Regions from separate parts of the Sedimenticola thiotaurini genome, predicted to be linked through region 2. Evidence: predicted binding sites of a transcription regulator. Region 2 holds the regulator's gene; each other region holds the start of a gene.
What was found. The regulator sigma-54, encoded in region 2, starts transcription at its own class of promoters, with help from an activator protein. The targets are predictions, from matches to a motif close to TGGCANGNTNCNTGCTT.

Region 1 (9,842 bases), 1.4 Mb from region 2:
GCTCATCGAGGGCATCACCAGCGGCGATATTGTGCCTTACCTGGGACCCGGTGCACTGGAAGGCGTGACTCACCTGGACACGGGCGAACCGATCCCGGCCGACAGTGACAGCCTGATCCTGGCCATGAACAACGGCAATCCCATGGCACCGCGGTTGATGTATGAATTCCCCCGGGCCGCCATGGATATCGAACTGAAACGGGGACGCAGCGCCGTCAACCGGTTCCTCGACACCCTGTATGGCGATACCCGCTGGAGTCCTTCACCACTGCATAAGTGGCTGGCGGATATCCACACCCCCTATGTGATCGACATCAACCGGGACAGCCAGCTGCAGCAGCACTACGCTGATCGTCCCCATACCCTGATTCGCGGCATCTCCCGTGTTGCCGGCACCGACTACCGGTTTCGTATCCATCACTACGACGGTACCACTTACTCCGCCGGGGAGATCCCCCAGGAAGCGGTGGATCCATCGCTGCCGATCCTGTTCAAACCGATGGGCAGCCCGCTGCCGGACGCCACCTATATCGCCTCGGATGCCGACTATGTGGATTACATCACCGAGTTGATGGGTGGCTTCGCCATTCCCGGTTTCGTCAAGCAGTACCGGCGCGGAAAACAGTACCTGTTCATCGGTCTGCGCATGACCCGGGATACGGAACGGATGGTTTTGTCGGACATGATCTACGATGCGGCCCAACCGGCCGGCTGGGCGCTGATTGCCGAACCCAACGACAAGGAGCGCCGTTTCTGCAAGCGGATGAATATCCACATCATCGAAGCCGAGGTGGGCGAGTTGATGGCCGCTGCCGGGATGTCGGCGCAGCACTGCGCAACGTTGCCGTTACGGAATGAACAGCGGATCTGAACCAGAACCGGGCGGGAGACTGACCGGCTATCCGCCGGACCGATCTCCCTGTCCCCGATCCACACCACACCCCAGGCGCACACCGTCACCCTGGCATACCGACCAACACCGGAGCGCTGTCCGTGCAGCCGATTATCAAACCCGATAACCCCTGCTACCGACTCGGCGTAAAGATCATGGACCAGACCCACAACGAGTTCATCTCCCTGGTCAATCAGCTTGCCGAATCGGAGCGGGACAATTTTATCAGGCTGTTTGAACAACTGGTTCGACACACCCATGCCCATTTTGAATCGGAAGGGCAACTGATGGAGCTGTACCGGTTCCCCGCCATTCGTGAACACATGGATGAACATCAGCGGGTGCTGGGGGAGCTGGATCGCTTTGCTGAGAAAGTCGCCCGGGGTTCCCTCGCCATGGGCCGGGACTATGTAACAAACCACCTGCCTGGCTGGTTCGATCTGCATGCCCGCACCATGGACAGCGCCCTGGCGGCGCATCTTAAACTGCACGGTAACCGGTAGCCAGGTGCCCCGTGGGCATAAAAAACATGCCCACCCTACCGGGCTGGATAGACAACAGCCGCACTCCTGTAGGATGGGTACATGGTGCCCACGCTGCAATCCGTACCGCGCTTCCCCCGTGGGCATAGAAAACATGCCCACCCGGGTTGGATGGACAACAGCCGCACTCCCCCGTAGGGTGGACGTTACACAGAAGGACAGAAATTGTATTAATTCGACACTGCGGATTCCGGCCCGGCCCACCGGGCGGTTGCCGCCAACTCCAACAACGCCAGCGCCTGTTGTTCGCAGGCGCTGCGCACGTCCCGATCCAGCGCCCGCAGCCAGCGTCTCGGAATGGCTTCGACGCCCTGACAGGCACCCGCCAGCATGCCGGCGATGGCGCCGGTGGTATCCGCATCGCCCCCGCGGTTCACTACGTCGATCAATATCGCTTCCAACGTACCCTGGTTGAACAGGGACTGAAACACCGCCTGCAGGGTCTCCACGATCCAGCCACCGGGATTCTGCACCGGCCGCCTGTCAAAACGGTACGCGGGCTGTTGCGCTACCAGTTGTCCGGCAATCTGTTGAAGGGTCGATAAGGGTTCGCCCCGAAAGGCGGCGACCAGCATGTGCAGTACCGCCTCGGTACCCGCATCGGCCTGGGGATTGTTGTGAGTGATGTGGGACTGGATACGGGACGCCTCCAGCAGCAGCTCAGGCGGGGCGTTCCAGTAGGCGATAGCGACCGGCAGGGAACGCATACAGGCACCGTTTCCGGCATCGAACTCGTTCTCGGGCACGGCGGGCACACCGCTGTCCCGGAAGTGCACAATGCCGCGCCGTACCGTGTGGCCGATATCCACCGGCTTGCTGCGCATCCAGTCACTGAATGCCCGCGCCACCGGTACCGCCTGGACGCCCCCCTGCGCCAGTATCGCCTTCCCCAGGGCCAGACTCATGCCGGTATCATCGGTCACCTGGCCGGGTTTGAGATGCAACCAACCGCCACCGATGATGCTGTCATGCACACCGTAACGGTCACGGATTTCATTGGGGGTGAGAAACTCGGTGGTGGCACCGAGGGCATCCCCGACCGCCAGCCCCAGGTAGGCACCGATGGCCCGCTGTTCAATGGAGAGTGATCTGTTCATCGTCCTTCACTCCCCCGTGGGTTGTGTCCACCCCGGCAACCATCACTGCCGCCGATCTGCTCGTCCATCCCCGGCAACCTGCTGTCGTCCTACTCCTGCTCAAAGCAGTTGGCGTAATCAATACAGACCTCGCAACTGGGTGAGCGGCAGACATAGATCCCCTCGGACTCGCACAACTGCTTGTAGAGGAAGCGTTTCCATTTCATGTTCCTGTCGTTGCGCCGGGCAAGCGGTGCAAAGTGGTCCAGCATCAGCCGGGTCAGATCGGGGCGGCTCCACAACCCCAGGTCCTGCCACAGGTGATCGCTCCCCAGGCAGCCGGCAGTGACAATGCCGGCAATCCATTTCTCCGAGGAGGTGATACCACTGCGATGGGCCAGCAGCAGACTCAGCAGCTCCGCTTGCTCGTCGTCACGATCGGGCGCCAATGGCCGGCCAAAGTGGGCCAATCGGTCGGGATCGATGCCGGGGAAATGGCGTGCCATCAACTGCCGGTAACGCAGCTCACCCAGCCCCAACCAGTCGGGCAGCACGCCCCGACCCAGCGACCAGGAGGCGAGCATGCGGGCCAGGTTCTCTTCAGCCGGTTCCCCGCGACGCTGGGCCATCAGGGCGGTATATATTGATGCCAGCGATTCATCCGCCTTGACTGCGCTCAGCATTGTTCGGTTCCCGTCCCGGCGCAGACAGCGCAACAGGGTAACACCCACGAAGCCGGGGACCAGCGGTCCAGCCTGGAATATGTATCGGCATTTAATCAGCGCCATGCGGAACTCCGTTTCGATCAGGTCGGTTTGATACGGCAGTCACCAATGATCTGTGCCTGGCAGGCGAGTCGGTCATGCCGTCCCGCCATGTTCTCCTTTAGCACCTTCTCCTCCAGAACACTGGGCTCGGTGAGGTTATGCCAACCCTCCTGAACATGCATGATGCAGGTACCACAATCGCCCTCCCGGCAGCCGTAGACAATACCGGCGCCAACCTGCTCGGAAACCTCTATGACCCGGGTACCGGCCGGCACGCTGACAGTGCGATCAATATCTTCAAAGGTAATGTTTGCTTTCGCCATTGCTGCTCACCTGTGGTGTAAAACCTCGCTGCGATAAACTCTCCTGCCCCTACAGATCGATCACGGCACAGGCCGCCCTGTCCGCCTCTACCGGGCAGCTGTTCAGGTCGGTTAACAGATCCGTCGGAATACCCAGGGCGATCAACACCGGGCCGGACTCAAATCCGGACTGCCGGAACGAGCCGTACTGCAACAGCGGCCGGCGGATCAGCAGCGGCTCGGCCAGCATCAGCCGAAGAGCCTGGTCCGGCTCCAGCCGGGCAATCTCGATCGCCCCGTTTCTGACCGCCGGAGCGGTGCTGTTAAACCATTCAGATACCGGTTTACTGCCGAAAAACGGCCGCAGAGTCTCCACTGTCCAGGGCTGACTCAACAGATTCCGCACCTCCGGCTGGTAGCCCAGACGCTGGAGCAGTGCCAGTTGCTCCCGGTTACCGACACAGCCCGGCTTTTCATAAAACCATAACCGGGTCATGGGACAAGGTCCGGTTGCCGCTCATGCAGGAGCACCAGCAGAGCAGAGTTGCGCTGCCACAGGCGATGCGGCAAGTGGGTCCAGGCCGGTTGGACTCCCGCTGATGGCCGTTGTCGCAACCCATGCAGCCAGCGTCGACAACGGATTGAAACCGGGGCGGTGGATGGGGTGCTCTTGAAGTTGCTGATCGTGGACACGGGCTGCTCCTATTGTGGTTAACGGGCCTGGATCTCCGCCATCACCTGAGCCATGCGCTCCGGCTGGATACCGGTGAGCGAACCGGGCGGGTTGGCCGCCTCGCCAAACGGATTCAGGATGGCCCCCTCGATGGGACAGATGCTGACGCACTGGGGATCGGCATAGTCCCCCTCGCACTCGGTGCACTTTTTCGCATCTATCCGGAAATGGGGTCGCTGTTCGGAGATTGCCTGGCTGGGGCAGAGCGGTTCGCAGGCCCAGCAGTTGACGCAACTATCAATAATTTCATAAGCCATGCTATTGCTCCTCAGGCACCCGCCTGCAAACGGTCAGGTGTTGCGCTTTTATCGGCCAGGCCGCGCTTCACCATCTCGGCGTATACTGCCGCTACGGCCTCCTCGATCGGCTCCATGGCGTGTTCACCATTTGGCTCTATTCCGGCTGACTCCAGCTGCTCCCAGGGTTCGTAGCCGATCTTGGAACAGAGCACCGCCTCGCACCCATCCAGGGTGCGGATGATCTTCTGCAAGGTGGTCTCCGCGTCACCGCAGGTGTCACCACCGCTACAGTAGAGATCCACTTTGCGATGGCCGATAAAACGGACGTCGGTCATGGAGGCCTCGTAGACCAGGAACTCTTTGGCATGGCCAAAGTGCTGGTTGATTACTCCGCCGCCACTGGTGGCGACCGCCATCAACACCGGTCGGGTCTCCCGCTTCTTCACCTGTATGGATGAGAGTGCCACAAAGGTCTCTCCGCTCTGGCGCTTCTGCGCCTCCCGGTTGGCCTCCACGGCGGCCTGGTACTCGGCACGTCGCTGCATGGCCGCCGCGTAATCCACCTCCATGTTCTCAACCTTGTCCATGGTGAACTCGTCGCCCCGATCCTCGCCCAGCATGCCCACTGCATCGGCACGACACTGACGGCAGTGACGCATCATGTTCATGTCGCCGGCACACTTATCCTGCAACGCCTGCAACTCGCTGTGGGTGGGACCACGCTGCCCCATGACGCCGTAGAAGGTGCCATGCTCCGCCTCGGCAATCAGCGGCATCACGTTATGCAGGAAAGCACCGTTGGCCTTCACCACCTTGCTCACCTCTTCCAGATGCTGGTCATTGACACCGGGGATCATCACCGAATTGACCTTTACCAGAATGCCCCGTTCGGTGAGCATCTTCAGTCCTTTCTGCTGCTGCCTGATCAGGATCTTTGCCGCCTTGCGACCCTTGATGCGCCGGTTGTTCCAGAAGATCCAGGGATAGATCTTGGCCCCCACGTCCGGATCGACACAGTTGATGGTGATGGTGACGTGGTCGATATTGTGCTTGCACAGCTCATCCACCTGCTCCGGCAGGGAGAGTCCGTTGGTGGAGACACAGAGCTTGATGTCCGGCGCCTTTTCGGTGAGCTGGCGAAAAGTTTCGAAAGTGCGCTCCGGATTGGCCAGGGGATCACCGGGTCCGGCGATGCCCAACACCGTCATCTGGGGAATATTGGCCGCCACTGCCATCACTTTCCTGACCGCCTGATCCGGCGTCAGCAGTTCTGACACCACACCGGGACGGGACTCGTTGGAGCAGTCATATTTCCGGTTGCAGTAGTGACACTGGATATTGCAGGCCGGCGCCACCGCCACATGCATGCGGGCGAAGTGGTGATGCGCCTCCTCGGAGTAACAGGGATGGTTGTGCACCTTCTCGCGTATATGCTCGGGCAGATGAGACAGCTGATCACTGCTGCCACCGCACCCGGAAGAACTGCAACCCCCCCCGGAAACCTCATCTGCCACCTGGCCTGCCGTTTGACCTAATACCGTCAACTCCATCACCGGATCTCCTGATCAACGCCTCATCAAGGCTTGAAACAACACTGAACTGATCAGAAGCAAAGAGTGTGCCCGCTTGAATTCAGTCACTTATCTATCTGTTTATTCTTGGTTTTTATTATTTCTGAAGAGCCATGCATGGTTATGTAGACGACAAAAGAGGGGGAATTGTCGGGAGTGCTACGTTGTTGCCAATCCCGGTAGGGTAAGTGGGTCGATGGTACGGGAAGGTGGAACGGCGGATAGATTGTGGAAGCCTGAGCTCCGATGTTGGAAGCATCTCTCCAACTGATGCAAATACCCTGGCCCAGGGTTTGTTCGCCTAGTGAAACCTGGGGAATAACAGTTGAACAGGGTAAGCACCCTCATTTCACCCTAATAACGGTGTCGATGGACACGCCGCCTGTTGTTCGCAAAGCCGTTTGATCCGGCCGTATAGCGCGTGATCTATTTTCCTGCACACCTGGATTTGGCCTCAGACAGCTCTAAAACCGTTCCGTTCCAAATCATTTGTTAACGGATACCTGTTCCATGAGCTGATCCCTAATTAATTGACTATCTTAGCTTTTTCTATTGCTTATATTTATGTTGCATCGCACAATAGGCCACTAATTGCGGCCTATTTCAACCTGATCGGGAGGTCATGCAAATGCAACAGGAACTCCACTTTTCGGAACACTACGCTGATTCGGTCCAACTGGATAATGGCCGGCAAATCCGTTTGCGCCTGGTTCGCCCCTCCGACAAGCAGGAAATGGAACGGGCTTTTTCCGAGCTTTCGGCCCTCTCCCGCCATAAACGTTTCTTTGCCGCCAAGGCCTCACTCTCAGAAGCGGAACTACGCTATTTCACTGAGACCGATGGATACGACCACTTCGCCATCGCCGCGGTCGAACTCGACGAGTCGGGCAGGGAGGGCAACGGGCTGGGCATTGCCCGCGCAATTCGCATTCGCGACGATGATGAATGCGCTGAAGTGGCTATCACTGTGGCCGATCACATGCAGGGCCAAGGGATCGGACATCTCCTGTTGGATCGCCTGGTAGACGCGGCGCTGGAACGCGATATCGCCCGTTTTCGGTTCGAATGCCTGGCGCACAACCAGGAGATACAGGCCCTGATCCGTAAAGTTTGCCGGATCATCGACACCCGCTATGATGGTGAAGTACTGATTGCTGAAACAGACCTACCCAAGGAGAGATCCGACACTGTCTCGCCGGCTCAGACCAACCTGTTCGATCTCTGTACCCTGCTGCTAACCTGGGCCACGCAATCGGTTGACCTGCAGATCGATCTTGGACGAACAACCATGAAGCAAACCATCCACGCTACCCATCGCAACTTCAACCTGTTGTCGGCGTTATCCCGGTCAAAAAAACCTGACACAGCCGTTAACGAGGTGAGATATTAGCTCACCAGGCTCTCAAGGAGATCGCCTGGTTCCGGATGTTTCCACACCGGCTGCTGCTAAATCGCTCAGGCCGAATTCACCCGGCCCGTGGCCTTTGTAGTGCCATTTCAGGAGCCAATTTAAGCCACGGTTATTATGCTTACCATCGCCGCCATTGCCACATTTTGCCTCACCGCCATCATGGCAATGGCCGGCGTCGGGGCGGCATTTATCCTGGTACCAATATTTCTGGCGTTGGGCGTGGAGATCCATGCCGCTATGGCTACCGCACTGCTGCTGAACGCCATTTCCACCAGCGTTTCCACCACCACATTTATCCGCAAACGCCTGGTGGAATGGCGCCTGGCCGTCCCGATACTGATTGTGGCCGTGGCACTGTCACCAGTTGGCGTAAGCGTCAGCCAGGGCCTGGATCGTCAACTGTTGTTATGGATGTTTTCCGGTTTCCTGATTTTCGCCAGTCTCATGATGTTGATCTACTCTCCAAAACCTGCACCGGCCACTATCACGCCAGGCAGCCAGCTGTTTCGTGGCATGGGCCTTGGCGGGGTTGCGGGCTTTGTCGGCGGACTACTGGGGGTTGGCGGCGGCAGTATTATCGTGCCCACACTGGTCGGTTCCGGGGTTGAACCCAAGCGGGCCTCCGCCACCGCCTCTTTCGTCGTTGTGTTCGCCTCTCTGACCGGCTTTTTTGCCCATGCAACACTCTCTGAAATGGACTATGCCCTGGTGGGTGTCACCGGCCTTGCCTCAGCGTTGGGCGCCGCCCTGGGAGCCTGGCTGATGAGCGAAAAACTGAAAAGCGGACAACTCAAATACATCATCGCAATGGTACTGCTGGCGACTGCCATCAAGATCGTCTCGGGACTGGTGTAACCTTATCCGGCTACGGAGAGATGGCAAACAAAACACCCCCGTGTAAACACTGCGGCCGATCATTCGAGGTGGAGCACGCCATCGGCTGGCGCTCCAGCAGAGAACAGTTTACTTGCGATGATTGCTACAACAACGGTAAACGGGACTGGGCTACAGACTACGATAGTGAGCAGGGCTTCTGAGCCATGCAGAGGGCGGATTGAGCCAGACCCGGAATTATCTGAAAAACTCCGGCCTGGTAATCCAGGACCGGAGTTTATCCATCAAGCTCCACACCACATCGGCTGATGGCAGCGAAGCTGTAGATTCCAGCGAGTATCAGAACTTACTCACCCGCTTGGTTCCGGGCATTTTTCCACTGAATCTGCTGCTTAATGCTCAACCCAAGCGCTTCCAGGTAAGGCACCACACCATTCTTGCGGATCACATCCCTGCCGGCCTTTGAGTGGGCAAACTTGAGGAAGTTTTTCAGCTCAGCGGCATTTTCACTCTCCTTGTCGATCACCAGGTAGAGCGGCCGATACAGCAAGTAGTGACCGGATTTGATGTTCTCAAAGCTGGGCTCCTTGTTGTCCAGCTGGAGGATTTTTACATTCCGTTTCCGGGCGCTGCTGATGCCGGTCATACCGATCGCGTTTACGTCATTTTCAATAGCTTCTTCCAGGGGACCGGATGACTTGTAAACATTGATCTGGGGGAAATCCATGTCAGGATCGTTGAACACAAGCTGTCTTATCGTCAGCCCCACTCCGGAGATCTTGCCGCGGCGGACTGCCAGCTTCAACGGTCGGCTCTCGCCAGTGAGCTGCTTCCAGTTTTTGATCTCGCCACGATAGAGTGACCGGAGCTGCTCCATGGTGATGGAGTTCAGTGGATTATCCGGGTGGACAATGGCGACCAGGGCATCCCAGGCGACGGGATTGAAAGAGATTTTGGATTCGGGGGCCTCCCCTTTGATCCGGTAGCGACAGGATCCGCCCATATCCGCCGAGTGCTCCGAGGTGGATCTGATACCTTTGGTGGCGCCGCCACCCTCCAGCACAATCTCAACACCGGTACTCTTTTTATAGGCGATCACCAACTCCTGCATGAAAGCCTTTTTAGTTATTCCGCAACCTACCCAGGTTAACGTGACTGCGTTGGATATAGTGGAAAATAGGAAGAGAACAGCCAACAACCCTATGCGATGATATACATTGCTCATATGTATGGCTCTTTGGTGGTTTGTGTCAAATAGATGACTTATTGCAGATTTTTGTCATTTCTGCTTTTTGTTCGTGCATTGGAACAGATAGCCAGTGATAGGGCTATTAGCAAAAGTAATTTAAAGCATGGTGGTTTTCCTTAGGCTGCGTTAGCGTATTCCCTACAAAATCCTTCAGTATTTCATCCCAACCCTCCAGCGGAATAGCCAATAGCCGGCTCTGTTTGACCCAGCTTTCCCAGCTATTTTT
Region 2 (9,842 bases):
TTTGAGCGTACGCTGGCGTTTCGGGGTGGAGTATGGCACCTCTATCGGCATCAACAGCAGACAGCAGGGGAGGATAGCTGCAATGGCAGTGGAGCCACAGGAGATTATTGACTTCTGGTTCAGTGAGCCGGTTTCCCGCTACTGGTTTTCTGCACCTCCCGAGCTGGATCAGGAGATCGGCGACCGCTTTCAGGTACTCTGGGGGCAGGCGTGCACCGGACTGCTGGATCACTGGATGACCAGTGCCGACGGCTGCCTGGCGCTGGTGATCCTGCTGGACCAGTTCCCCCTCAATATGTTTCGCGGCCGGCCCGACAGCTTCCGGACCGAGGCCCAGGCCAGAGAGGTGGCTGGATTCGCCATCAAACGCCAGTTTGATCAGTGCCTGGAGAGTGGCCAGCGGGCTTTTCTCTATATGCCCTATATGCACAGTGAGGATCTGCAGGATCAGGAGCGGTCCGTCGCTCTCTATGCACAGGATGGTCTGCAGACCAGCCTCACCTTTGCGCGTCATCACCGGGAGATAGTGCGCCGGTTTGGCCGGTTCCCCCATCGGAACGCCATCCTGGGTCGTGCCAGCAGTGCGGCGGAGCTGGCCTACCTGGCCTCGGACGGCGCTTTTACCGGCTGAGTTTCCGGCAGGGCAGGCGGGCGCGTTTCACTGTCGGCTTATTCGTAGGTGCAGAGGTAGGCGGTCTCCACCGCCACCTTGAGTTGGAATTTCTCCCCCGCCTCCACCACGAACTGTTCACCCGCCTGATAATCCCGCCAGCTGTCACTGTCCGGCAACTTCGCGGTGAGGCAACCACTGACCACCGTCATGGTCTCCTTCTGGCTGGTGCCGAACTCATACTCACCCACTGCCATGACGCCGACTGTGGCCGGCAGGGTAGCGGTCTGAAAGGCGATAGAGGCGACTTTGCCGTCGAAGTACTGGTTGATCTTGAACATGGGGGTGACTCCCGGGATTGAAAAAAGGCGCTAAAGGTGACCCGATCCGTTGCCGGCGTCAACCCCTGATTGGAGCGCTGCCGGGTGGTGTGATGGGCCGTTCGCCGCTGCCGTGCGGGGCGGTCCGGTTCAGATCAGGAACAGGGTGGCCAGCCCCAGGAAGGCGAAAAAGCCGACAATATCGGTGACGGTGGTGAGCAGCACCGAACCGGCCAGTGCCGGGTCGATCCCCAGCTTGGCCAGGGCCATTGGCAGCACGGTGCCCACCAGGGCGGCCAGCAGCAGGTTGATACACATGGCAGTGGCGATCAGCAGGCCGATATTGGCATCGTGGAACCAGAAGCCGGCAATGACCGCCATCACCCCGGCCCAGATCAGGCTGTTCAGGCCGCCCACCGCCATTTCCTTGAGAATCAGCCAGCGGGTGTTCTTGGCGGAGAGCTGCCCCAGGGCGATACCGCGAATGGTCAGGGTCAGGGTCTGGCTGCCGGCGATGCCCCCCATACTGGCGACAATGGGCATCAGTACCGCCAGCGCCACCACTTTTTCAATGGTCGCCTCGAACTGTCCGATCACCCAGGAGGCCAGCAGGGCGGTGATCAGGTTGATACCCAGCCAGAGCGCCCGGCGCCGGGTGGAGATCATGACCGGGGCAAACATGTCCTCGTCTTCCGACAGGCCGGCCTGTCCCATGAACTGGTGCTCCCCCTCTTCACGGATGACATCGACCACGTCGTCGATGGTGATACGGCCGACCAGCTTGCCGGCCTCATCCACCACCGGGGCGGAGATCAGGTCATGCTGCTCGAAGCGGTTGGCCACCTTGCCGTCATCCCAGGTGGCGGGAATGCCCCGTACATCCAGGGACATCACCTCCGCCACGGTCTCGTCCAGGCCATGGGTCACCAGCACGGTGAGCGGCAGTACGCCCAGGTACTTGCCGTCCCGGTTGACCACCATGAGGATGTCGGTCTGGGGCGGGATCTTGTCTTTCAGGTGGCGCAGATAGCGCATCACCACGTCCAGGGTCACCTCCGGACGCACGGTGATGGCATCCGGATTCATCAGGCCGCCGGCAGTGTCCTCCGGGTAGGAGAGGACAGCCTCAAGCCGCTCCCGGCGCTGGTGATCCAGTGAATCGAGGATCTCATCGGTGATGGCCCGGGGCAGATCCTGGACCAGGTCTGCCAGGTCGTCGGTGTCCAACCCCTCGGTGGCGGCCAGCAGCTCTTCCGTGTCCATCTTGCTGATCAGGTCCGCCCGAACCTCGTCGGCAACCAGGATCAGCACCTCACCACCGTTCTCCTCGTTCACCAGCCGCCAGGCGATATCGCGCTGGGCCAGCGGCAACGACTCCAGCAGGTGCGCTATCTCACCCGGGTGCAGGGCGTTGAGCATGCGCCGGGATTGCTGCAGCGTACCGCTCTCCAGGGCCCTCTGCATACGGTCCAGGCGGGTACTGTCGTTGTGTTCGGGTGCCTGGTCAGACATGGCCGATAGGGTTCCTCGCCGGATGATGGGTCAATTGTGTGGACGGGGCCGATTCTAACAGCTGAAGATGACAAGCGGGAGACACCCGGTGTGAAAAATCGTTGTCAGGCTGGTGACCTTCAGGGTCGTTCCGCCGCGGTAATTCCTTTTGCCGGTATGGCCGGCTCAGTGCCGGGTACAGATCTGTTCCAGCAACGGTTCGTAGTCGCTCTCGCCGAGCCGCTTCATCAGTTTGCGGGTCTGTTTGGCCAGTTTATCCGCCTCCAGTTCTAGCAGTCGCTCCTTGGCAATCAGCAGTGAGCCCGGTTGCATGCTGAACTCCCGCAGCCCCATGCCGATCAACAGCGGGATGTAGCGGGGGTCGCCAGCCATCTCCCCGCACATACTGATCGGGATGCCGGCTCGCTGGCCGGCGTCGATAACCATCTGGATAAGACGCAGGATGGAGGGGTGCAACGGGTCATAGAGATAGTTGACCTCGTCGTCCACCCGGTCAATGGCCAGGGTGTACTGGATCAGGTCGTTGGTGCCGATAGAGAGAAAATCCAGTTCACGGGTAAAGGCGTCAGCAGCCAGCGCGGCGGCCGGTACCTCGATCATGCCGCCGATCGGAATATTTTTCGCAAAGGGTATCCCTTCCGCGCTCAGGGCCGCTTCCGTCTCCGCCAGTATGGCCTTCAGTTTGCGCACCTCCTGGAGCGTGGAGAGCATGGGGATCATGATGCGCACCGGACCGTGAACGGCGGCGCGCAGAATGGCCCGCAACTGGGGCTGAAACATTCTCGGCTCCTTGAGACAGAGCCGTATGGCGCGCAGGCCGAGAGCGGGATTGCAGCTCAGGGTGGTGCAGCCATCCACCTGTTTATCGGCCCCCAGATCCAGGGTGCGAATAGTGATCGGGATCCCGTCAAGACCCTCCACCACCTGGCGATAGGTCTGGTAGTGCTCCTCCTCGTCCGGCATCCCCTGGCGGTTCATATAGAGAAACTCGGTGCGGTAGAGCCCTACCGCGTCGGCCTGTAGTTGACGGGTGGTTTCGATATCCTCGGGCAGTTCGATATTGGCCATCAATTGTACCCGCACCCCTTCCCGGGTGGTGGCGGCCCGGCCGATCAGGTTGCGCAGCTGGATGGTCCGGTTGCGGGTGGCGTTGATGCGTCGTTGGTAATGGGCCAGGGTGTCCGGGTCGGCGTCCGCCAATACCACCCCCTGCTCCCCATCCACCACCAGGGTTTCACCCTGACGTAGCAGCCGGGTGATGCCGTGCACCCCGACAATGGCCGGGATATCGAGGCTGCGGGCCAGAATGGCGGTGTGGGACATAGGGCCGCCGAATTCGGTGATAAAGGCGGCGATTCCCTGGTGACGCATCACAATGGTATCCGCCGGGGTGAGGTCCTGGGCCAGGATCACCTTGCCTTGCAGGTCATCGCTCTCTTCCTCATCCAGCTCCTGCAGGGCAATCTGGATCTGGTTGACCACATGTTCCACATCATCCTTGCGGGTGCGCAGGTAGGGATCATCCATGGTATCAAACACCTGCACCAGGGACTCCCGCTGCAGTTGCAGTGCCCATTCAGCGGCGTAGGCGTGGCGACGAATCAGCTGGATCGGCACCTCCACCAGGGCGGCGTCATTCATCATCAGCAGGTGGGTGTCGATGAAGGCGATAATATCTGAGCGGGTGTTGTCGGGGATCTTTTTACGGGTCTGCTGAAGTCGTCCCCTGGCCCCGTTTACCGCCAGCTGGAAGCGCTGCACTTCGGCCGGAATATCGGCCGGGTCGATCTGGCGTGGGCCGATTTCCAGCAGGCCGGGGCGCAGAATATGGGCTTCGCCGATGGCGATACCCGAGGTTATGCCGATGCCGTTGCCGGCAAAGGTCATTCAGGTTCTCCGAAGCGGTCGTTGACCAGGGCTTCCAGGGCATTGGCGGCCTCGATCTCATCTTCTCCTTCGGTTGTCAGCGTCAACTCGGTTCCCTGGCTGGCGGCCAACATCATCACCTCCATGATGCTCTTTCCATTGGCAGGCTGACCATTGCGGATCAGCTGGATAGTGCTGCTGTATTGCCCTGCTTCGGTAATAAACTTGGCGGCGGCCCGGGCGTGCAGGCCCAGACGATTAATAATGGTTATCTGTTTGGTGACCATAAAAAAGCTCACATAGCCCCTGATCTGGAGAAACAATATCGCACAATGCACGCCAGTGACAAAATGCCCCGTCCGCACTTGGTGCAGGCCCCGGTTGCGGTAGTCACTGCCGGAAACGGAAGTTCTTTTCCTAATTCGTTACAGCTTAACCGGAATCGGCCGAGGCCACCCGGGGCAGATCCCGATGGCGGATCTGGCTCTGCCGGCCACAGGTACGGAAGTGGGCGGCCAACTGCTCCACCAGATAGACCGACCGGTGCTGTCCCCCGGTACAACCGATAGCGATGGTCAGATAGCTGCGACCCTCGGCTTCAAAGCGGGGTATCCACTGCTCCAGAAAGCGCACCAGATCCTCCTTGTAGCGTTGAACGTCGCTGTTTTCCCCGAGAAAGTGCTGTACCGGGCTGTCCCTGCCGGTGAGTGGGCGCAGTGCCGGCTGCCAATGGGGATTGGGCAGGCAGCGGGCGTCGTAGATGAAGTCCGCGTCCCGGGGAATCCCCTGTTTGAAACCGAATGATTGAAACAGCAGGGATATATTGGCGTCCAGCCGTTCCGTGATGCGGGAGCGGATCAGATCACGCAGTTCGTGCAGATTGGTCTCGCTGGTGTCGATGCGGATATTGGCGATGTTGAGAAATGGCGCCATTATCTCCCGTTCATAGCTGATCGCCTCCGCCAGGGGCCGCCCTCCACCGGTCAGTGGATGCCGTCGGCGGGTTTCGCTGAAACGCTTGATCAACGTCTCGTCCCGCGCCTCCAGGAAGATAACCTCATAGCGGATCTTCTTGGCCTTAAGGGGGTGGAGCAGGGTGGAAATGTTCTCGAACTCGGCCGGCGTGTTGCGTGAGTCGATACTGATGGCGACCAGTTGGAACCGTTTGTCCTGATCCTTGACCAGTTCACCGGCCAGGGCCGGCAGCAGGAACACCGGCAGATTGTCTATGCAGTAGTAGCCCTCATCTTCCAGGGTATGCAGGGCGACACTCTTTCCGGAGCCGGAGAGTCCGGTGATGATTGACAGCTTCATGGGGTCTCCGTTACCTCCGGTCAGATGCACAAAAGGGGTCAATCGTATGGGCCTTGAAGCGAACTGCGTCGTCGGCCCTCCGGGTCAGCCGCTGGCGCTGATAGGCATGGGTTCCTGCAGAATGAACTCCTGTAGCAGGCTGGCGCTGTCCCGGGCCTTTCTGAGCCGCTGACAGAACGCTTCATCACTGAACAGGGTGGCCAGTTTGGCCAGCAGTTGCAGGTGCTCTTCGGTGGCCTCTTCCGGTACCAGCAGTCCGAATACCAGGTCGACCGGTTGTTGGTCCAGGGCGTCGAAATCCGCCCCTGACTGCAACTGGACAAAGGCACCGCGGGCTTCCGTGACGCCGGCAACGCGGGCGTGGGGCAAGGCGATGCCATGCCCCAGCCCGGTGCTGCCCAATCGTTCCCGCTCAAGTAGTTTGTCGAATACATTGCCCTGGGTAAGCTCATCTGAAGCAGAGGCCAGCAGTCCGGCTACCTCTTCGAGTACGCGCTTTTTACTGGCCGCCGGGTTGGCGACACTGATGCGTTCGACGCTAATGAAATTTGCGGGAAACATGATTGTGGTGCCTTTTGGGTTAGATTTCGGCGTTGGCAGGGTCAATGCCCTTCATACCTGCACCATTGCGGTGATTAGTGCTTTTCTCCTTGAGTTTTTTGACCTGGCGGTCGATCTTGTCCACCAGGCCATCAATGGCTGCATACATATCCTCCTCTTCACACTCGGCGAAGACATCGGCACCATTCACATGCAGTGTTGCTTCCGCTTTCTGACGCAGTTTCTCAACACTCAGGATGACGTGGATTTTGGCAACATGATCAAAGTGCCGTTCCAGGCGCTCCAATTTTGTATCCACGTAGTTGCGCATGGCTTCGGTGATGTCCACATGATGACCGGTGATGCTGATTTGCATGGTTTGCTCCTTGGTTACGGGCCTCTAGACGAGGCGCTTGCGCTCGTTGGATGGCGGAATCGCCATGGACTCGCGATATTTCGCTACTGTTCGCCGCGCGACCTGAATGCCCTGATCGGCAAGTATACTGGCCAGTTTGTTGTCGCTTAGCGGTTTGTTGGGTTTTTCGGCAGCGATCAGTTTTTTGATCAGTGCGCGTATCGCCGTGGCGGAACACTCTCCCCCTCCGGCGGTACTGACATGGCTGGAGAAGAAATACTTGAACTCCAGCGTACCCCGCGGGGTATGCATGTACTTTTGGGTCGTTACCCTGGAGATGGTCGATTCATGCAGGTCCAGGGCCTCGGCAATGTCCCGCAGCACCAGCGGTTTCATCGCCTCTTCACCGTGCTCGAAGAAGCCGCGCTGCAGCTCGACGATTTTGGTGGCCACCCGCAACAGGGTCTCGTTGCGGCTCATCAGGCTTTTGATAAACCAGCGCGCCTCCTGCAGGTGGTTTTTCAGGCAGGTGTTGTCTTCACTGTTGTCGGCGCGCCGGATCAGCCGGGCGTAGTCCGGGTTGACCCGCAGTTTGGGCGCGGCCTCGGCATTCAGATCCACGTGCCAGGTGCCATCCCGACGGGTCACGAACACATCGGGGATGACATATTGGGCCTCAGTTTCAGCCACCAGGCTGCCGGGCCGCGGAATCAGTGAGCGGATCAGTTGGTTGATCGATTTCAGGGTGTCGTCGTCGATCTTCAGCTTGCGTTTGATCTGGTTGTGGTCCTGCTGGGCCAACAGGTCAAAATGGTCATCCACCAGCCGCAGGGTAAGTTCCATGGCCGGATGGGGTTCGGTGTACTGGCGCAGCTGAATCAGCAGGCATTCGCGCAGATCCCGGGCACCCACACCGGGTGGATCAAACTGCTGGATCCGGTGCAGCACCGCTTCGATCTCATCCAGTTCGATCTCGTCGGCCTCCATGTCGTCGAGAATCTCATTCAGCTCCATCCGCAGGTAGCCGTCTTCATCAATACCGTCGATGATGGCAACCGCTATCTGACGGTCGAGATCGCTGAACGGGGTCAGGTTCAGCTGCCAGGTGAGGTAGTCATAGAGGGTTCGGGCGCTACGGCGCTGGGCCAGGTAGTCACTGTCTCCGGAGTCCCGTGAGGCCATCCCGGAGGAGGGCGGCAGGGTGCTGTCGTAGACATCGTCCCAGCCGCTGTCCACAGGCAGCTCTTCCGGCATGGAACTGGCCTCGCCATTGATCTCTTTCTCGTTATTGAGATCGTTGCTGTTGGCCTTGTCAGCTTTCAGGTTTTCGCCGTTCAGTCCATCGATTACGCTCTGCTGCTCCTGTTGGCGGGCCTCTTCGCGGGCACTGTTATCCTCCTCGGTCTCCAGCATCAGGTTGGAGTCGAGGGCCTCCTGGATCTCCTGTTTGAGATCCAGCGTCGAAAGTTGCAGCAAGCGGATAGCCTGCTGCAATTGCGGCGTCATGGTTAGATGTTGGCCAAGGCGAAGCTGGAGCGTCTGCTTCATGCGAATATCTGAATCTGGTACGTAATTTGTATAGTTTTCACAGTTTCATTCTAGCGTAAAAACTGCACAGGCGCACAAGGGGAAAAAGTGTTAATTGTCATCGGTCAAGCTACAGACTGAACTCTGTTCCCAGGTAGACCGAGCGTACCTCCTGGTTGGCCAGAATCTGTTCCGGCTCACCCTCAGCCAGGACCTGTCCCTCGCTGATAATATAGGCCCGTCCGCAGATTCCGAGGGTCTCCCGCACATTGTGATCGGTAATCAGCACGCCGATACCCCGGGAGGAGAGGGAGCGGATAATATTCTGGATATCCTTGACCGAGATCGGATCGATGCCGGCGAAGGGTTCATCCAGCAGGATGAAGCGGGGTTCCATCGCCAGTGAGCGGGCGATCTCCAGCCGGCGACGTTCGCCCCCGGACAGGCTCATCGCCAGATTGTTCCGCAGATGGGTCAGGTTAAAGTCCACCAGCAGCGCCTCGCAGGCCTCGATCTGTTCCGGACGCCGTAGGTCCTTGCGAGTCTCCAGGATGGCAAAAATATTGTTGAATACCGATAACTTACGGAAAATCGATGGCTCCTGGGCCAGATAGCCGAGGCCGAGCCGGGCCCGGGCATGCATCGGCAGGCCGGTGATGTCGTGACCATCAATGCTGATGGCGCCCTTTTCCGACGGCACCAGCCCGGCGATCATGTAGAAACAGGTGGTCTTGCCGGCACCGTTGGGTCCGAGCAGCCCAACCACCTCGCCAGCGGCTACCTTCAGGGAGACCCCGTTGACCACCGCGCGACGGCGATAGTGTTTTACCAGCTTGTCAGCTACGAGCACACTCATGGGCGGGTTACTTTTTGCCACCGATAGTGACCCGGACCCGTTCCTTGCCCTTGGCGCTGGCACCGGCCTTTACAATGGCCCGGGCGCGGTCGTAGACGATCCGGTCACTCTTGAAGGTGTCCTTGCCCTGGATCAGGATTGCGTCACCGATCATATTGAGGGTCTCGCCGTTGGCCGAGTACTCGGCCTTTTTGGCACGGCCCTTGATGGTGCCCTTGCCATTGTCGGTATCCTGCTGGAATGTAACCGGACTGCCGATCGCTTCGATCTGGTCGGTCTGCTCCTGGTGCTGGGTCACGGTCACCTGGTCCGCCGTCATCACGATGCTGCCCTGGGTCAGTACCACATTCCCTTTATAGATGCTGGTGCCGTTCCGATCGTCGATATCCACCGCATCGGCCTCGATGTAGATCGGCTGGTCCTTGTCCGACTGCAGGGCGGGGGCTATCCCTGGAAACAGCAGCAGTAACAGGGTAATGGCGAACCAGCGGGCCCTGTGTTGGTGCTTAGGGTTCGACTTCATAATGTCCTCGTACATTGGCTAGCAGTTTGATGCGGATCGGCTGCTGGAGCCAGATCTGCATGCCCTTGGCATCGATACGGTCCTGGTTACTGCGCGCATGCACTTCAGCATCGGTTTCCACATAGTTGTCTCTTGGCTGTACCCGCAGATCCCGGGTGGTTATGTGCATGGGCCGGACCCCGGGCGCCGCAAAGCGGTCGATTTTAACCTCACCTTGCAAAAGAAGCACCTCCCCATCACCCGAGAGCCAACCGGTCTCCGAGCGGACATGCCAGGGCGGACGGTCCAGGTCGTACAGGGTCATCCGCGGTGACTCCAGTTCAGTGCTGTCGTCATCCATGAAATGGGTCATGCGATTGGCCACCAGTCGCTTACTGGGTCTCCCGCTCAGATCCATCAGGGTGGAGTCGACCCCTTCC
Region 3 (9,842 bases), 550 kb from region 2:
TTATCCAGCACATGGAGCGTCTGTATCCGGCCCGGTGCAACACCAACCAGCAGACGGGTATCCCCCACGCGCAACAGCACAGCCCGCTCCCGGGGACCGAGAGAGACTCCGCTCAGAATCGTGATATCACCCTTGGACGCCATCGGCAGCCGACCGAACCGGCGCAGCAGCCAGCCTATGGCGAAGATCAGTCCCAGGATCAGCAACAACCCGCCCGCGGTCTGCAGTAACATGCCGCCGCTCAAAGGTGATGGTGACAGTGTGGCAGGTGATGGCTTTTCCGCAGCGGCCTGCGCCAGGGGTATCCAGATCCAGGCGCCGTTCAGGCCGACCAGAGGCAACAGCCATTTCATCTACCGAGTCTCCGCACCCGGTCGGCAGGGCTGATGATGTCGGTGAGTCGGATACCAAACTTTTCATTGACTACCACCACTTCTCCCTTGGCGATCAGGGTGCCGTTGACCAATACATCCATCGGCTCACCGGCGAGGCGGTCCAGCTCTACAACCGAGCCCTGATTCAACTGCAACAGGTTGCGGATGGAAATCTGGGTACGTCCGATCTCCATGGAGATGGTGACCGGCACATCCAGAATGGCATCCAGCTGCACCTCACCCCCACTGCCGTTCTTGGACTCTGCTGTCAGCTCCTGGAACTGCGCCGCATCGGCCGCCATGTCATTGGGAGTGGCAACCACATCGTCCTGCTCCTCCAGTGCAGCAGCCCACTCATCGGCCAGTGCTTCATTCGGGTCTTTTTCCACGTCGCTCATGATATTTGTCCTAGTTGAAAAGCGTTGCTCAGGATTCGTTCAGCAGATCCTGTAACCCTATGTGCTTTGGGGGATCGATCCACTTTTCGATCTTGATCGCATAATGCCCATCCGATACGCCTACACGTCCGGAAAATATCGGCACATCCGCTGCCATCACTTCCACCACCTGGGGGATATCCATCGGTATCACATCGCCCTTTTGCAGCTCAGCCAGCTCCCGCATACTCAAAGTGGTTTCACAAAAAATCGTGGAGAGTTCCACTGAAACGTCCATGATCTCGTCCTTCAGGGCGATCACCCAGCGCTCATCCTTATCGCCCCGATCCGACTGCACACCGGCATCCAGAAGATCGCGAATCGGCTCAATCATGGAGTAAGGCATGCAGATATGCATATCGCCGCCGCCCGCTTCCAGATCGACATGAAACGAGGTCACCACCACCACTTCCGAGGGACTCACAATATTGGCGAACTGGGGATTAACCTCGGAGCCGACACACTCAAATTTCAACGGCAATACCGGCTTCCAGGCTTCGTGCAGATCGTTAAACGCGAGATTCAGCAGCATCTGGACCACACGGAGCTCGGTGGGAGTGAAATCACGCCCTTCGATCTTGGTGTGGAAACGCCCGGTGCCGCCGAAGAAGTTGTCCACCACACTGAAGACCAGCTTCGGATCCAGTACACAGAGCCCCTTCCCTTTCAGGGGGGCAACCTTCACCAGGTTAAGGCTGGTCGGGACAAACAGACTGTGCACAAACTCGGAGAATTTGAGCATCTGTACACCCGACACCGAGATGTCCGCCGAGCGACGTAACATGTTGAACAGGCTGGTGCGGAAATAACGGGCGAAACGCTCGTTCACCATCTCCAGGGTGGGCAGCCGCCCACGAACTATCCTGTCCTGGCTGGCGAAGTCGTAAGGACGGGCCTCGCCATCAAACTGTTCATCAGCTTGGGTATCGATATCACCGTCATCGACGCCATGCAGCAGCGCGTCGATTTCGTCTTGTGAAAGCAGGTCACTGGCGCCCATGATTTTATTGCATCACAAAAGAGGTAAAGTAGACGGCTTCGACTTCTCCCCCTCCGTCATACTCCTTGAGAATCCGGTTAATTGTATTGAGAACCTCCGTCTGGAGTTTCTCCTTGCCTGCCCGATCGCGCAAACCACTATCCTGCTGGTTGCCGAACAGGGACAACAGGTTGTGTCGAATCATCGGATCATTGTATTTAAGGAACTGGATCAGAGCCGGATCACGCGCCATCACCTGTACCCCCACCTGGAGCATTTTGGCCTTTCCACCGGGTGGCAGGTTGACCACAAATACCGGGGCAAGCGGGTGATAAATGGCCGGTAACTGCTCCTCAACCACCTCTTCCGCCTCATCCTCATTCGCTGCGCCACTCCCACCGGTGAGATACCAGCCAAGAACCAGTCCGATAGCCATCAGCAGAACCGCACCCAATATAATAAGGATCAACTTCTTTTTCGAAAGACCGACGTGTTCTGCGCCAAGATCGAGATCTTCATCCTGTTGTTTTGCCACAAACGATTCCTCTCTAAAAACCAGACTTAACTATGCAATACCTATACCACTCAAAAATCAAATATAATCATGTTATTTTTCATATAGTTATAGATTTTTTCTTTCGACTGACAAAGAATTGACAGATGACGGTATGGTCAAAAGGCAAAAAAATGGCGGGATCAAGCCGCCACGGGGATAGTCGGCAGACCCGACCATCCCGGCATTTCGCAATCCCGAACAGGAACTATCCGGGCAAAGACCACGGCCCTGGCTCATGCCGCTGAAAGGCAGCGGGGGAATCACATCACTTACTCTTCCAGCAAACGGGCCTGGGCACGTCCGGCCACCTCATCGACCTGCTTCAGCAACAGGGCCCCTGCCACAAACAGCACGGCCACAGAGAGCATGGATAGCCGGGGGCTTCCGGTCAACAGACTCACCATACCCATCATCAAGGGCCCCAGGACCGCGGCAAACTTCCCCAGCATGTTATAGAAACCAAAAAACTCTGCCGGCTTGTCTCTGGGGATCAGCCGCACATAGAACGACCGACTCAGCGCCTGGATCCCCCCCTGCACCAGGCCAACCGCTACCGCGAGCAGGTAAAACTCCCAAACCTGGTCCATCTGGTAGGCCCAGAGGATAATCACCAGATAGATTCCGATCGCCACAAAAATACCCTGACGGGGGCCGAAACGCTCCCCCAGTTTGCCAAACAGTATGGCCGCGGGAAATCCGACAAACTGGGTAATCAACAGCGCCACAATAAGTCCATTAGAGTCAAAACCAAGTGACAGTCCATAGTCCACCGCCATCCGGATAATAGTGTCGACCCCATCGATATAGAGCCAGTAGGCTGCCAGGAACAGACCGGTCTGACGCAGCAACTTCAGCTTTGAGAAGGTGGCACGCAGTTGTCCGACCCCGGCCCTGACGCTTTCCAGCCACCCGGAACCACCGGTGGCTGGCGACTCGGGCACAAACAACAGCACCGGGATGGTAAACAGGGCCCACCAAATCGCCACCATCAGGAATGAACTCTTCACCGCTTCCGCCGCATCGGCCAGGCCGAAGAAGGCCGGATCGAGTGTCATCCAGACATTAAAAGCAAACAGGATGCCACCCCCCAGATAGCCCAGCCCGAAACCGATCGAGGAGACCAGGTCCAGTTCCGATTCCCGGGCCACTTCCGGCAACAGCGCGTCATAGAAAATATTGCTGCAGGAAAATCCGATCACCGCCATGGCATAGAGCATCAGGGCCATCATCCAGCCCCCTGCCGCCACCAGATAGAGCGCCCCGGTCATTACCACGCCCATCATGGCAAAGTAGCGTAGAAACCGTTTCCGGGCATTGCCCCGGTCCGCGATGGCGCCCAGCAACGGCGCCAACAGCACCACCACCAGACTGGCAAAGGCATTGAAACTACCCAGTAAAAAGGTGCTGTTGCCGGTATCCAGATCAGCGGCCCAATACTGTTTGAAAAACAGGGGAAAAAAGCCCGCCATAACGGTGGTGGCAAAAGCCGAGTTGGCCCAGTCATAGAGCGCCCAGGAGAGTACCTGGCGACTTCTCCAGTGATTTTTGCTGTCCATGCTCAACATTGCCCCATCAGTCAAAGCTCAACTCATCCAGTCCCTGTTCACACACCTTGCGTAAAATCCTGTCCGCCGCATCGAAAGATTGATTCAGACCCTTATATGCACTGGAGACCCTGGTCAGATCATCCTGCCGGGCTGCCTGTTCAATCTGACGGGCAATATCGGAAAGCTTCAATGCCCCCACGTTGGCACTGCTCGATTTCAACGAGTGGGCCGGCAGAATCACCTGTTCAAGGTCCCGGTCCAGAATTCCCGCCTCGATCTCGCGGATCAGTCCCGGGGCCGTATCCAGAAAACTCAACAGCAGGGTTACCAGGTCATCCTCCATGATCTCATGCAACTCATCGAGCACGCTGCGATCAATATCCCGTGGCTGTCCTGGTGAGCCTTCCGGCTCCTCGTCCGGCACCGCATAACGGGTGGTGTCCCCCATCGGTCTGATATTGTCGGCGGTTGCTTCCGGGGCATCAAATTCGTTGCGCGGCAGCCATTGACAGAGCATCAGTCGCAGGGTGGCGGGCATCACCGGTTTGGACAGATAGTCATCCATCCCGGCATCCAGACACTTTTGCCGATCCCCCTCCATGGCGTTAGCGGTCATGGCGATAACCGGCAGACGGGCCAGCCCCTTGGTGGCTTCCCGCAAACGGATTGCCCGGGTCGCCTCATACCCATCCATCCGGGGCATCTGGCAATCCATCAGCACCAGATCATACTGATGGTGATTGATCGCAGTAAGGGCCGCCAGGCCGTCCTGGGCCACATCACACTCCAGACCCAGCCGGAGCAAGATCTTCTTTGCCACGTTAAGGTTTACCAGATTGTCCTCCACCAGCAGCACATGCCCCATCAGTTGCACGTCACTGGCGGAATCCGCTTCGACCCTACCGAAGTTGTCCAGCGGTACTGTCTCGGCCCAGGAGCTATCCTGGGAGTCCGCATAGAGGAATTGATTGGTGAGCTGTTCCGTGGATGATCTTGCCCCCGACGACTGCTCATCCTGCACATCCATCAGACGGCACAGCGTACGGTACAGCTCACTCTTTTTTGCTGGCCGGGAAAGAGTGGCATCCACACCCAGTTTGTCAGCCGAGCGAGCCACATCGCCTATCACCAGCAGCTTCAGCCCGCCCAGAGTCGGCTCATCATTGATCTGACGCAGAAAGCCCGACAGCCTGCCGCTCAGGGTCTTGCTATCCAGAATCAATAACTCATAGGCCCAGCTTTCGCCCAGATTAGCGGTTGATATCAGGTTGGACAACGCATCCATAGTACTGCTGGTCCGCTGATGCAGAACACCCCAATCATCCAGAAACTGCTCCAGACTCTCCGCATGCCGGTCATCATCATCCAGCACCAGCACCCGCACCCCCTGCAGGGAGCGCCTGTCAGCCGGGATATCCCGCAGGGACTTGCGCATCGGCACTAAAAACCAGAAGACCGACCCCTTCCCCACTTCCGACCGGACGCCGATCTTGCCATCCATCAACTCCACCAGGCGCCGTGAGATCACCAGACCCAGCCCGGTCCCACCATGTTTACGGGTGGTGGAGGCGTCGGCCTGGTTAAAGGCCCGGAACAGGCGGGCCTGGGTCTCTTCACTGATACCGTCTCCGGTATCCTTCACCGCAAACACCACCTCGACGTTTTTTTTGCTGCGCCCCCGGCACGCCACATCAACCATGACACCGCCTTTGGAGGTAAACTTGATGGCGTTGCTGACCAGGTTGGTCAACACCTGGCGCAACCGGATCGGATCGCCCCTTACCGTACTGGGTAGATCAGGATCTATTCGGTAATTCAGATCCAGCCCCCGGCGCTCTGCGCTCTTGGCCATCATGGTCACCACCGATTCGACCAGCTCCTGCAGGTTCATCTCAATGGACTCAAGATCGAGCTTTCCCGCCTCGATTTTAGAAAAATCCAGGATATCGTTAATAATGCTAAGCAAATGGTAGGAAGAGTTCAGCGCAGTGGTGACGAACTGGCGCTGTTCCCGATCCAGCTCCGACTCACGCAGTATTTCCAGCAAAGGCACGATACCGTTCAGCGGTGTACGAATTTCGTGGCTCATGGTAGCGAGAAATTCGCCCTTCACCATATTGGCTGTCTCAGCAGCTTCCTTGGCCAGGTAGAGTTTCTGCTCCACGTCACGCCGACGTTCATCCTGATCATTGAGCTTGGTGTTCAGCCCCATCATCTGCAGGCGGACCTGATCCAGTTTTCCCGTGACATTCTGTTTTCCTGCCCGCAAACGGGCGATGATGCCAAACAGTTGGGACACCGCCGTGGCAACGACCCCGAGTCCCAGGACAAATGCCAGCAATACGGTCACTATACTGCCGGTCGGCCAGAGCTGATCCAGATTGAACACACCCAGCAGGGCCGCCAGGAAACAGGCGAAGAAGAGCAACACCATCAAGTCGAGGGCGGATAGCAACAGGATCGATAACAGTCCACTGGCACCAATAGTCAACAGTATCAGCAACCCGGCTTCCGAATGGTGGTACGGCAACAGGTAGGCGGTCATGGCACCCCAGCAGAGTCCCGCCGGCAAGGTGCTGAGCAGCGGATAGTAGAGCCACGGTTTGAGCGCTGACAGATCCGGCTGACGTAGATACCAGGCGTACCAGGTACCCAGTTGAGTGAGGGCGGTCAGTATCAGACCGCCCGTCAGAAGGCGTACCGGCGTACCACCCACCTCCGCAGCGAGCTTGTAGACCAGACCGGATAACAGCAACGTCGCAACACCGGCAAAACCGAGACCGGCATAAAACAGCCTGGCCCGCTCCATGGCAATCAACAACTGGCGTGTTACTTTTATTTCTGACATGCTCTTATCCAGGCATTCAAGACAGACTCAGGCATCCTGCGCTCCCACTGTAATCCCTGCTCATGGCCACCAGCCGGAAGCCCTGGTGAGTTAAGCAAAACCCGGGCTGCCAACCAATCTGTTAATCTAACGGCGCCATTTTACATGGCGGGCCCCGATTTCGGATATTTCATCTATATGATTAGGTGGCCTACACAGACTGTCAGTGGGATAATCCTGTCCAGATCGGGAGTTACCACTTGTCAGGAGCCTGGTCAGCATACACCGTATGGAAAGGAACTGAATACATGCCTGAACAGCAACAAAAAGAACAGGAACTTAAAGCAGCGTTCATTCAACATCTTCCCGAGCGAATTCACAGTGTTGACAGCGACTGGATCGAATTATCCCAAGATACCTGGGATCCGGTTCAGCTGAAAAAACTGCATCAGAAAGTCCAGAGCCTGACCGGTACCAGTGGCCGCTTTGGTTTGGCCAGGTTAAGCGAGAACAGCTACTCCCTGGAAGTCACCCTGGGTGGCTTCATGGCTGCCGATTCAGTTCCCACCCCCAAACAGAAACAGGCGGTCAGCGCACTCATCACCGCGATCAAGCATGAATCGGAACTGGTACGTAACAACTCCGGCATGCAAAAACCGGCCAGTCGACTGATTTACCTGTTGTTGTCCAGCGACAAGCTGGCCCCCGGTCTTGTCGGCATGCTGGAGGAGCAGGGTTGCACGGTATTGAGCTTCCTGCAACCGGACGATGTTGAAGGGGAGATACAGCGTCGTCTGCCGGACGTGCTGATCATTGATGACAGTTTCCTGGTCCGAATCAGCATGCTTAACCGTGAACTGGCAATTCAGCAGGAGTATCACAAGAAACAGGTGGGGATAATCTGCATCAGCCAGACCAGAGATCTGGAACAGCGCCTGCTTGCACTGCGCAGCGGTGTGGATGGTTACTATGTGACGCCGGTAAATACCCAGGATCTGGCGGCCCGAATCATGGAGATGGCCTCCCCCAAAGACGACCGTTACCGTATTCTGGTGGTGGAAGATGATCAGTCCCAGGCCGATTTTGCCGCGTCCATTCTGAGAAAGAGCGGTATGAAAACCGCGGTAATCACAGAGTCGATGAAGGTAATCGAAGCACTGGATGAATTCCGCCCCGACCTGATCCTGATGGATCTCTATATGCCGGATGCCAATGGCATTGAACTGACCACCATTATCCGGGAGCATCCTGACTTCGTCACCACACCGATCGTGTTCCTGTCCGGCGAACAGGATACTGACAAACAGCTGCAGGCATTGAGTGTCGGCGGTGACGACTTCCTCAGCAAACCGATCCGCCCCCGCCACCTGATCAACACCATTACCAACCGGGTGCAACGGGCACGCATGCTGGAAAAACGTCAGCCTCATCCCAACAGTCGGGACCGCCTCACCGGGCTCTACCATCGTCGGCACTTTTATGAAGAGCTGGATCGCATGACCACACTCATAGAGGAGCGCGCGGCGACTGGTGGAGTGCTCTACATCTCGCTGGAACAGACCGAAGGGGACGGAACGGAGCAGAAAGATAATGGCTATCTTGCCAACCTGGGCAATCTGATCAGCGGTTTGCTGGAAGAGCAGGATATCGCCAGCCGCATTGATGATGACAGTTTTGCCATTCTGATCCTGCGCCCTCACCAGAAGAATATTGTCAGCCTGGCGGAAAACCTTGCCCGCAAACTGCTGGCATTGAAAACCGAAGCAAAGTTGACGCCACACATCGGTATTGCCATCTTCGGCAGGGAACAGACCAGCGCATCCGATCTGATCGCCAATGCATCAGCCGCTTCACAAGCGATCCTGGGGAGCGACCAGTATGTCAAGCTGTACGATGAACCGGACAACCATCCCGGCCATGAACCGGCGACGATACAGCTACCCCAACTGTTCAGACAGGCCCTTGAAAAAGGCAGCTTCCAGCTTCTTTTCAGAACACTGAAACACAATCAGCAGCCCGGAACAAACGCCTACATGCTGAAACCACGACTGCCGCTGAGTGACGGAAAGTATCTGGGTAGCGCCGAAATCATGTCACTGGGGGATCAGGAGCAACTTGGATATCGGTTAAGCCAGTGGCTGATTGAGCGTGCCCTGGCCACACTGGAAGAGAAGCGGAGCGAAGGCAGAAACAACCTGTTAATTGTGGAACAATCCGCCGAATCGATTTTTCAGGGCGCTATCGCAGGCTGGATCAGGGACCAGTTGCGCGCCCGACAGATGGTCGGTGTTGGCCTGGTGCTGGAGTATCGCATCGCCGACTTGAGCGTAGATCTGAAAACCGCCAAGGAACATTTCACCCAGCTCCACGAGATGGGTATCAAAGTATCGCTCTCCCGGTTCGGGGCAAACAGTACAGCTCTAAAGGTTCTGCACTACCTGGGCGCCGACCTGGTCCAACTGGCGGGCCCCATCCTCAAGACCGATAAGATCGATGACATCATCAGCCAGATCCGGGCATGCAATGGAGAGATAATGTTACCCACCGGCGCAGATCCCGGCTCGATCTCCCCAGCCTGGCTTGATTCTGCCGACTGGGTGCCAATAGTGTCCGCAGCCCCCCTTTAACCTCTGGAGCGCCCGGTGACCATTGAGAACAGCAGAAGAGCCAGTCTGTCGGAGAAAATCCGCTTTATCGACCAGAGCGACGAACTGTTCAAACGGGAGTTTTTTGCCAAGGCCAGCATAGCGAACCTGCCCAAGGGGCAGCATGTGTGCCAGGAAGGTAGTGACTGCAGCCACCTGGCAATCCTGCTCAACGGTACGGCGAGAGTCTATAAACTGGGGGAGAACGGCAAGGAGATCACGCTCTATCGGGTGGGTCCGGGTGAGAGCTGCATTCTGACCGCATCCTGCATTCTCAGCAACACGCCCTTTCCCGCATTTGCTATCTGCGAAACCGATGTGGAGGCCGCGTTGATATCGGCCAGCGATGCACGCCGCTGGCTGGCCGAGTCAGGCAACTGGCGGGACTACATCTTCAGCCTGGTGGCCACCCGTCTGTCCAACATTATCAACGTGGTCGAAGAGGTGGTTTTCAGACGCATGGACAAACGCATCGCC

Region 1: nifB (nitrogenase cofactor biosynthesis protein NifB) is a predicted target of sigma-54. The motif match lies at 6,159-6,175, and genes of this name have one in related genera.
Region 3: AAY24_RS07330 (flagellar basal body-associated FliL family protein) is a predicted target of sigma-54. The motif match lies at 2,358-2,374, and genes of this name have one in related genera.

The regions. Positions count from the first base shown of each region.
Region 1 covers NZ_CP011412.1:3,597,864-3,607,705, reverse strand. Annotated here, with positions in the region: gene AAY24_RS16610 (SIR2 family protein) at 1-871, shown strand, start outside; gene AAY24_RS16605 (bacteriohemerythrin) at 994-1,395, shown strand; gene draG (ADP-ribosyl-[dinitrogen reductase] hydrolase) at 1,605-2,531, opposite strand; gene AAY24_RS16595 (nitrogen fixation protein NifQ) at 2,621-3,298, opposite strand; gene AAY24_RS16590 (2Fe-2S iron-sulfur cluster-binding protein) at 3,316-3,600, opposite strand; gene AAY24_RS16585 (ArsC/Spx/MgsR family protein) at 3,650-4,075, opposite strand; gene AAY24_RS19320 (hypothetical protein) at 4,072-4,272, opposite strand; gene AAY24_RS16580 (4Fe-4S binding protein) at 4,291-4,569, opposite strand; gene nifB (nitrogenase cofactor biosynthesis protein NifB) at 4,581-6,101, opposite strand; gene AAY24_RS18660 (GNAT family N-acetyltransferase) at 6,751-7,512, shown strand; gene AAY24_RS16565 (sulfite exporter TauE/SafE family protein) at 7,648-8,388, shown strand; gene AAY24_RS16560 (substrate-binding domain-containing protein) at 8,714-9,478, opposite strand.
Region 2 covers NZ_CP011412.1:2,166,160-2,176,001, reverse strand. Annotated here, with positions in the region: gene AAY24_RS09915 (GNAT family N-acetyltransferase) at 1-111, shown strand, start outside; gene AAY24_RS09910 (DUF924 family protein) at 83-631, shown strand; gene ppnP (pyrimidine/purine nucleoside phosphorylase) at 670-951, opposite strand; gene mgtE (magnesium transporter) at 1,081-2,442, opposite strand; gene ptsP (phosphoenolpyruvate--protein phosphotransferase) at 2,608-4,329, opposite strand; gene AAY24_RS09890 (HPr family phosphocarrier protein) at 4,326-4,595, opposite strand; gene rapZ (RNase adapter RapZ) at 4,741-5,622, opposite strand; gene AAY24_RS09880 (PTS sugar transporter subunit IIA) at 5,707-6,183, opposite strand; gene hpf (ribosome hibernation-promoting factor, HPF/YfiA family) at 6,203-6,538, opposite strand; gene AAY24_RS09870 (RNA polymerase factor sigma-54) at 6,563-8,065, opposite strand; gene lptB (LPS export ABC transporter ATP-binding protein) at 8,175-8,900, opposite strand; gene lptA (lipopolysaccharide transport periplasmic protein LptA) at 8,908-9,423, opposite strand; gene lptC (LPS export ABC transporter periplasmic protein LptC) at 9,407-9,842, opposite strand, start outside.
Region 3 covers NZ_CP011412.1:1,612,708-1,622,549, forward strand. Annotated here, with positions in the region: gene fliO (flagellar biosynthetic protein FliO) at 1-353, opposite strand, end outside; gene fliN (flagellar motor switch protein FliN) at 350-772, opposite strand; gene fliM (flagellar motor switch protein FliM) at 801-1,811, opposite strand; gene AAY24_RS07330 (flagellar basal body-associated FliL family protein) at 1,816-2,325, opposite strand; gene AAY24_RS07335 (MFS transporter) at 2,616-3,902, opposite strand; gene AAY24_RS07340 (response regulator) at 3,919-6,741, opposite strand; gene AAY24_RS07345 (response regulator) at 7,029-9,347, shown strand; gene AAY24_RS07350 (Crp/Fnr family transcriptional regulator) at 9,363-9,842, shown strand, end outside.